2 regions of the Thioalkalivibrio sp. ALE28 genome follow, and region 1 is predicted to be linked to the other one. Evidence: predicted binding sites of a transcription regulator. Region 1 holds the regulator's gene; the other holds the start of a gene.
The links. The regulator sigma-54, encoded in region 1, starts transcription at its own class of promoters, with help from an activator protein. The targets are predictions, from matches to a motif close to TGGCANGNTNCNTGCTT.
Positions count from the first base shown of each region.

Region 2: the regulator sigma-54 is predicted to act here: its motif matches at 1,719-1,735, upstream of D105_RS0112385 (TorF family putative porin).

Region 1 is NZ_KB898099.1:79,936-84,142, forward strand. It holds gene hprK (HPr(Ser) kinase/phosphatase) at 1-636, opposite strand, end outside; gene D105_RS0108420 (PTS sugar transporter subunit IIA) at 688-1,155, opposite strand; gene hpf (ribosome hibernation-promoting factor, HPF/YfiA family) at 1,159-1,497, opposite strand; gene D105_RS0108430 (RNA polymerase factor sigma-54) at 1,514-2,995, opposite strand; gene lptB (LPS export ABC transporter ATP-binding protein) at 3,085-3,855, opposite strand; gene lptA (lipopolysaccharide transport periplasmic protein LptA) at 3,852-4,207, opposite strand, start outside.
Region 2 is NZ_KB898107.1:6,349-10,555, forward strand. It holds gene D105_RS0112375 (ammonium transporter) at 1-510, opposite strand, end outside; gene D105_RS0112380 (P-II family nitrogen regulator) at 546-884, opposite strand; gene D105_RS0112385 (TorF family putative porin) at 951-1,664, opposite strand; gene folB (dihydroneopterin aldolase) at 2,080-2,439, opposite strand; gene D105_RS0112395 (amidoligase family protein) at 2,513-3,535, shown strand; gene D105_RS0112400 (gamma-glutamyl-gamma-aminobutyrate hydrolase family protein) at 3,522-4,207, shown strand, end outside.

The DNA.
Region 1 (4,207 bases):
GTCCTGGAGCAGGGCCGGGCAGTGACCGCGCACGATGTCGGGGGCAATGCGCGCGAACTCGGGGGCATCGTCGGCGATCAGGCGGTGCCCGCGCGAGATCAGCTCCAGCGCCACCTCGCTCTTGCCGACGCTGGAGGCCCCGCTGATCAGGACGCCGATGCCGAGGATCTCCATGAACACGCCATGGCGCACTTCGAAGTGCGCCAGACGCTGCTGCAGGAAGTAGCGCAGCAGCGCGATGATCTCGTGGCTGCTGGTGCTGGAGCACAGGATCAGCGGCAGCGCCTCCTGCGGGGCATGGGGCATCTCCGAGAACGGGCAGGTGTCCTCGGCGAAGATCACCGCGGTGGTGCCGGTGCGGGCCATCTCCAGGATCAGGTCGTTGCGCTGGTCGTCGCTGAGGCCGGCGATGTAGCGGGCCTCGAAGTCCCCGATGACTTGGATGCGGTTGGGTCGGATCAGGTTGAGGTGGCCGGCCAGAGGCAGGTCATCCCCGTCCTCGCCGACCAGCTTGCGGTCGGGGGCGGCGTGCTCGCCATGCACGAAGCGCAGATCCAGGCGGTTGCCCATAGCCTGGATCAGGCTCTCCACGTTGATGTCGCGGGCAATCCCGCCTTCGCCCAGTGCCTCGTTCATGAGCAGGGCCGGCGGGGATCGGTGGCGTGGCAGGGTGCGGGGCGCACGGGATCAGCCCTCGCGGAAGCGGCGGACGAGTTCCTGTTCCAGGCTGGCGGCATCGCCGGCCCGGCGCAGGGCGGCAATGGTGTCCGGTTGCGAAAGCCCGCGCGCCAGCTGGGCCAGCAGGTCGAGGTGATCGCTGGTGGCGGCCTCCGGGACCAGCAGGGCGATCAGGATGTCGACCGGCTCGTGGTCCATGGCGTCAAAGTCGACGCCGCTCTCCAGGCGCAGGACGGCCACGCGCGGAGCCTCGAGATCGGCCAGGCGGCCATGGGGGATCGCAACCCCATGGCCCAGGCCGGTGGAGCCCAGCTTTTCGCGCGCGGACAGGGCCTCGAAGATCGCGGTGCTGCCCGGTCCGCCGGCATCACCGCCGCCGGCGAGGAGTTCCGACAGGGCCTCCAGGGCCCGCTTCTGACTGGAGCATTCCGGCTCCAGGCGGATGCGCTCGGCGGTGATCAGCTCGGCAATGGACATGGGTCAGGAGGCCTGCTCGCGGTTGCGCTGGGCGCCCTCGGCCCGGTGATGATCCTTGACCTTTTCCTTGTGCTTGATCAGCTGGCGGTCGACCTTGTCGATCAGCGCGTCGATGGCGGCGTACATGTCCTCGTGGGAGGCCTCGGCGTGGATGTGATTGCCGCTGACCTGGAGATTCGCCTCGGCCTTGTTGAACTGGTTCTGGGTCTTCTCGTGGGTCAGCACGACGTGCACGTCGATGACCTTGTCGAAGTGGCGCTCCAGCTTCGCGAACTTCTCGTTGACGTAGTCGCGCAGGGCGTCGGTGAGGTCCACATGGTGGCCGGTCAGGTTGATCTGCATGGTCGGGACTCCTTGGTTACTTGTGGCCGGTGGGCATGGAGGCCATCTGCCGGCGTTCGCTGGATGAAGGGATCTGCATCGCCTCGCGGTACTTGGCTACGGTGCGACGCGCCACATTGATGCCCCGGTCCGCCAGGATCTGGGCGAGCCGGGCATCGCTGAGCGGCTTGTTCGCGGGTTCGTCGTCGATCAATTCGCGAATCATGGCACGGATGGCGGTGGCGGAACACTCGCCACCGTCGTTGGTGCCGACGTGGCTGGAAAAGAAATACTTGAACTCGAAGACCCCGCGCGGGGTGTGCATGTATTTCTGGGTTGTGACCCGGGAGATGGTCGATTCGTGCATCTCCAGGATCTCGGCGATATCGCGCAGGATCAATGGCTGCATCGCGACCTCGCCGTGTTCCAGGAAGCCCTGCTGGCGATGGACGATCGCCTCAGCGACGCGCAGCAGGGTGTCGTTGCGGCTGTGCAGGCTCTTCAGGAACCAGCGCGCCTCCTGCAGCTGGTCGCGCATGAAGGCGCTGTCGCGGGCATCCGATACCTGGCGCACCATGCCGGCGTAGAGGTCGTTGATACGGATGCGTGGCGCGATCTCCGGGTTCAGCTCCACGCGCCAGCCCTCCGGGGTGTGGCGCACGTAGACATCGGGCACCACGTATTCGGAGGTGGCGGCACTGATCTGCGCGCCCGGCCGCGGGTTCAGGGTGCGGATCAGGTCCAGGGCGCGCGCCAGTTCGTCCGGGTCGCGCACACCCGACTGGCGTTGCAGGGCTTTGTAATCCCGCTTGCCCAGGCTGTCCATGCCGTGTTCCAGGATCGCCCGGGCGGCCTCGCGGGCGGGGGCGTCCGGGGCCAGTTCGCGCAGCTGGATCTCCAGGCATTCGCGCAGGTCGCGCGCGCCCACGCCCAGCGGGTCGCATTGCTGGATCCAGTGCAGGACCGCCTCGACCTCGTCCACGCCGACGGGTTCGTCCTCGCCGCGGCTGATGGTCTCGGCCAGGGTCTCGAGGTCGCCTTCGAGATAGCCATCGGGGCTGATCGCGTCGATCAGGGCCGCGCCGATGCGCTGGTCGCGCGGGGTCAGGTGGCTCAGGTGCAGCTGCCACAGCAGGTGGTCCTGCAGGCCCTCGCCGTCATCGTCACTGGTGTTCTCCAGTGGGTCGCGGTCATCCACGCCCTTGGGGGCGGGCGGCGGTTCGTAGATGTCGTCCCAGCGGCTGTCGGTGGTGAGCTCCTCGGGAATCACGTCATCGCTGGTGGTAGTGGCCTCCATGCGGTCGCCTTCCACCACCTCGCCCTCCGCGTCCAGGCGCTCGGCCCCGCCCATGTCGTCCTCGTCTTCCACCTGTTCCAGCATGGGGTTGCTCTCCAGCGCCTGCTGGATCTCCACCTGCAGCTCGAGCGTGGACAACTGCAACAGGCGGATCGCCTGCTGCAGTTGCGGGGTCATGGTGAGCGTTTGACCCAGCTGAAGATTCAGGCCGGGTTTCAGCATTGGCTGTGCGGGTCGCGGGTGACCATAAGAGCGATCTTAAATGCTGCCTCGTGGTTTGTGCACCGGCGCGGGTTGTGCGCGTGCCGGAATCACAGGCGGAAATTCTCGCCGAGATAGACCCGGCGCACCTGGGGATCGGCCAGTAGCTCGTCGGGTGTCCCGGCGGCCAGCAGGCGCCCCTCGCTCAGAATATAGGCCCTGTGGCAGATCCCGAGGGTTTCGCGCACGTTGTGATCGGAGATCAGAACCCCGATGCCGCGCGCTGCAAGGTGGCGAATTACATCCTGGATATCGCCCACCGAGATCGGGTCCACCCCGGCAAAGGGCTCGTCCAGGCAGATGAATTGCGGGTCACCGGCCAGGGCCCGCGCAATCTCGGCGCGCCGACGTTCGCCGCCGGACAGCGCGATCCCGGGGCTGTGGCGCACGGTCTCGAGCTGAAACTCCTCGATCAGGGCGTCGCCGATACGCCGGCGTTCGTGGCGGTCCAGGCCGGGGCGCAGTTCCAGCACGGCCTGCAGGTTGTCCCACACGCTCAGGCGGCGAAAGATCGAGGCCTCCTGGGGCAGGTAGCCGAGACCGGCGCGGGCGCGCACGTGGATGGGCGCGCGGGTGATGTCGTGCCCGCCCAGGGTGATGCGCCCGGCGTTAGGGCGGATCAGCCCGACCAGGCTGTAGAAGCAGGTGGTCTTGCCGGCGCCGTTGGGACCCAGCAGGCCGACCACTTCACCGGGTGCGAGGTCGACATCCATCTGGTCGAGCACGGTGCGCTGGCCGTAGCGCTTGGTCAGTTCGCGCCCGATCAGGCGATCACGGGCCTCGGCGGGTGCCGGCGCCGGGCTGGTGGCGGGTGCGTTCATTCGTCGTCGCGTGGCTGGATGGTGATGCGTACGCGTTCGCTGTCGTCCTCGCCGCGTTCGGCCTCGATCACGTCGGTGGTCAGGTCGTAGGTGATGCGCTTGCCGCGCGCCTCTTCGCTGGCGGTGATCACATGGGCCTGGTCGGTGAGGATCATGCGGTCATCGTTCAGCAGGTAGTCGATGCGCAGCGCGGTGGCGATGCGCATCTCGCCGGTCTCGGGGTCGGGGGATTCCAGGCGGGCCGGCTCGCCGTGGGCCTCCATCTCGTAGGGGCGACGATCCCGGGTGCGCACGTAGACCGTGTCGGCCTCCAGCGTCATGTCGCCGCGGATCACGATCACGTCCCCGGTGT
Region 2 (4,207 bases), on a different contig from region 1:
CAGATAGCCGATCTGGTCGAGGATCCCGCCACCCCAGCTCCAGAAGCCCTGGATCGGGTAGATGAAGCCGGTCAGGATGACCGCGAAGGCCAGGAAGGCCCACAGCTTCATACGCTCGGCCACGGCACCCGAGACGATGGACATCGCGGTGGCCACGAACACGACCTGGAAGAAGAAGTCGGCACGATCGGAGTAGTAGATGTCACCACCACTACCCAGTACGTCCGCGACCGCATTGTCGCCCGAGATCAGGAAGCCCAGGCCCGGAATGATGGAGCTCAGGCCGTCGCTGTACATAATGTTGTAGCCGATCAGCATGTACATGATGCTGGCGATCGAATACAGGGCGATATTCTTGGTTGCAATTTCGGCCACACTCTTGGTGCGAACCATCCCGGCCTCGAGCATGGTAAAGCCCGCGGCCATCCACATCACCAGCGCGCCGGCCACCAGAAAGTAAAAGGTGTCCATTGCGTAGGCGAGTTCGACAACTTGCTGTTCAATTTCCATGATTGAAATTCCTCATTCGATGGAAGACGGAGGCCTTAAAGGGCTTCCGGGCCGGTCTCGCCCGTGCGAATACGCACGACCTGCTCCACCGGTGTGATAAAGATCTTGCCGTCGCCGATCTTGCCCGTGCTGGCAGACTTGGAAATGGCCTCGACCACCTGATCGACCAGGTTCTCGTCGACAGCCACTTCCAGTTTCACCTTGGGCAGAAAATCGACCACGTACTCGGCACCGCGATAGAGCTCGGTATGACCGCGCTGGCGACCAAAACCCTTTACTTCGGTCATGGTCATCCCTTGTACGCCGATCTCCGAGATCGCCTCGCGAACATCATCAAGCTTGAACGGCTTGATTACGGCGGTAATCATCTTCATGTCAGACTCCTGTGGGCGGGCCCGCCACCTGGCGGACCCGCTGTTGCTTTAGGCGGTAATGCGGAATCAGAAGGTCTTGGACCAGCCCACCCAGGCGCCCAGGTCTTCGTCGGTCTCGTCGACATACTCGAGATTGAAGCTGAACTCGCCCCAGTCGCCCGCATCACGGGTCAGGCTGGCGGTGTAGTGGGTGTAGTTGTCCAGGCTGGAGTCGTCGAAGCGGGTGCGACCTACCAAGAAGCCGGCGCTGTAGACGTCCATGAACGGGACGTCCAGGCCGGCGTAGAAGTACATGTCGTCGTCTTCCAGGGCCGAGTCATCGCTGTCGTGAACGACGTAGGCCATACCGCCGTACAGTCCCACAACGCCGGTATCGAAGCTGACCTCACCATAGATCTCGCCGAAGTCGGCACTCAGGGAACCGGTATCGTCTCGGGCATCCGGATAGGCGTAATAGATGTAACCGACGTCGTAGCCGAACCCATTGGCGAACTCATCGGCAAAGCCGGCGTAAAGATCGAGCTCGTAGCTGGTGTCATCACCAAAATCGACATTGGACATCCAGGTGCCGACATAGAAGCCGGAGTCGTGCTCAAAATCGATACCACCCTGAATGGCAGCACCGTCGTCGGTTTCGGAAAAACCACGGAAGTAGTAGTTGGAAACCGCGCCGATATTCATGGACAGCTCGGCCGCGGCGGTGGAGGTAAAGGCGACGCCACCGGTGGAGCCTACGGTGAGGACAGCAGCGGCCAGCGCGGAACGGGTGAACTTCTTCATGTTGGTCATCTCCCAGATTGGTCAATCGAGTGTCGCGTAGTCGACACCCGGTCCTTGCACGGGCTGTGCCAAGTACCAAAAGGGAGCAAAATCGGCTTTTCGCAACACCTGTTGCGGCCCAACCACGGGCTTTTGCCTTTATTTGGTGCGCACTAAAAGTGCACACGCACCAAAAACGTGCGGAGACCGAGGACTGTGAACCATGTCCGGGATTCAGGAAGGTTCAGTCCTTCGGCAAGTGGCGGGGTCGGAGAGGCAAATCGGGGCTGGGACAGGCGCGGCGAGCGCACACGCGGCCATGCGGGACGCACGGCGAACACCTCCCTGCCCTGCGGATCGCCACGTCGCCTCGCGACGACACAGCACGGCATGGGGATGGCGCCGGCCGGGACAGCGCCCCGTGGCCGGCGCGGGTCTACGAGGAAAGGCTGCCGCGCTCGATCTCGATGCCGACCTCGCGCACGCCGGGCACGGCACCGGGCTTGCCGAGTTTGATGCGCAGCCACGGCGTGCCGAACTGGGCCATCAGGGCCTCGGCGATCTCCTCGGCCAGGGATTCCAGCAAGGCATGCGGCTCGCGCGTGACGATGGCACGCACGGCGTTGGCCACCGCCTCGTAGTCAACGGTGTCGCCGATCTCGCCGGAGTAGGCGGCGATGCGGGTATCGGCCGCCAGTTCGATATCGAATCGCAGGCGGCGCTGGATGCGCTGTTCCCAGTCGTAGACGCCAACAACGGCGTCAATCTCGAGGTCGCGCAGATAGATTCGATCCATGGGGTCGGCGGGCTCCTGTCAGTCGGCGCCTATCCTACTGCCCGGGCCGCACGAGGTACACCGAGCCGCTATCATGGTGCCTCCCGATTACTCCGAGACGCGCATGAGCGAGCCCTTTCACGAACTCCCCTGGCCCGCCAACCCGGATGGCGAGCCCCGACGCATCGGCGTGGAGATCGAGATGGCCGGGGTGTCGCTGGAGACGATGGCCGAGACCGTGAAAGGCGAGTTCGGGGGCCACGTCGAATCGGACAGCGCCTTCGTCTTCCACGTACGCGACACGGACGTCGGCGACTTCCAACTGGAGCTGGACGCCCGGGTACTGAAGGACCGCGGCTACCGCGAACACCTCGCGCGCCTGGGCATCGAGCTGGACGACTCGGACGAGGCCGCGCTGGAGCGCTGGCTCGCGGACGCCGCGGGCCGCCTGGTACCGCACGAGATCGTGGCGCCGCCGATCGCGGCGGCTGACCTCCCCCGCCTGGACCGGGTGCGCGCCGCCCTGCAGCAGGCCGGCGCACTGGGTACCGAACGCTCGTTTCTCTATGCCTTCGGGCTGCAGATCAATATCGAGGTGCACCGCACCGATGCCGAGTGGCTTCTGGCAGTCCTGCGCAGCTTCCTTTTGATGGTGGAAGTGCTCACCGCGGCGGGCGCCATTGACCTGGCGCGGCGCCTGTCTCCCTACATTCGGTCTTTTCCCGGCCCGTTTGTACGCTACGTGCTGGATCCGGATTTTCGTCCCGACCGGGAGGGCCTGATCGACGCCTACCTGGCGCACAACCCGACGCGCAACCGCCCGCTGGACCTGTTGCCGCTGTTCGCCCACCTGGACCCCGGGCGGATCGACGCGGCCCCCGTGGAGCACGAACTGATCAAGCCGCGGCCGGCCTTCCACTATCGCCTGCCGAACTGCGAGATCGACGACCCGGACTGGAGCCTCGCGCGGCCGTTCAACGGCTGGGTCGAGGTCGAGCGCCTGGCGGCGGATCCGGAACGCCTGGAGCGCCTGTCGCGGGAATATCTGGAACGCCCCGGCCAGGCCCTGGGCCGCTGGGCCGACGACTGGAGCCAGCGCCTCCGTGACTGGTTCTGAGCCCGACCGCACGACCACCGATACCGTGGCCGATACCGCGCCGCCGCGTCCACGCCGCCCGGTGATCGCCATTACCGGACCCGACCAGGGCGGCGGGCCCGCCTGGCTGTTTACCGCGCTCGCGGTGTGGCGCGCCGGCGGCCGTCCGCTGCGGCTGCGCCCGGGAAAACCCCGCAGTCACCGGCGCTTCGATGGTCTGGTGGTGGGCGGCGGGGCGGATGTGGATCCTGAGCTCTACGGCGAGACGCTCCCCGAGGGGCCGGATGCGGCCGCCATCCGCCAGGCGGAGCGACGCCTGTCGCAGCGCCTGATCGGCTATCTCTTCTACCCGGCCCTGTGGTTACTGCGCCGGTTATTCCAGTCCCATGGCGGCGTACTGGACACCGACCGCGACCGGCTGGAAAAGGCCCTGATCCATCGCGCGCTGGACGAGCACCGCCCGATCCTCGGCATCTGTCGCGGGATGCAACTGGTCAACGTGGTACGCGGCGGCACCCTGCACCGCGACCTGGCCGAGTTCTACGTGGAAACCCCGCAGGCCCGCAGCCTGCTGCCAGTCAAGCCGGTGGAGCTGGACCCGCGCAGCCTTCTGGCCAACATCCTGGGCGACACGACGCTCCACGTGAACGCGCTCCACAACCACGCCGTCAATGACCTGGGGCGGGACCTCAA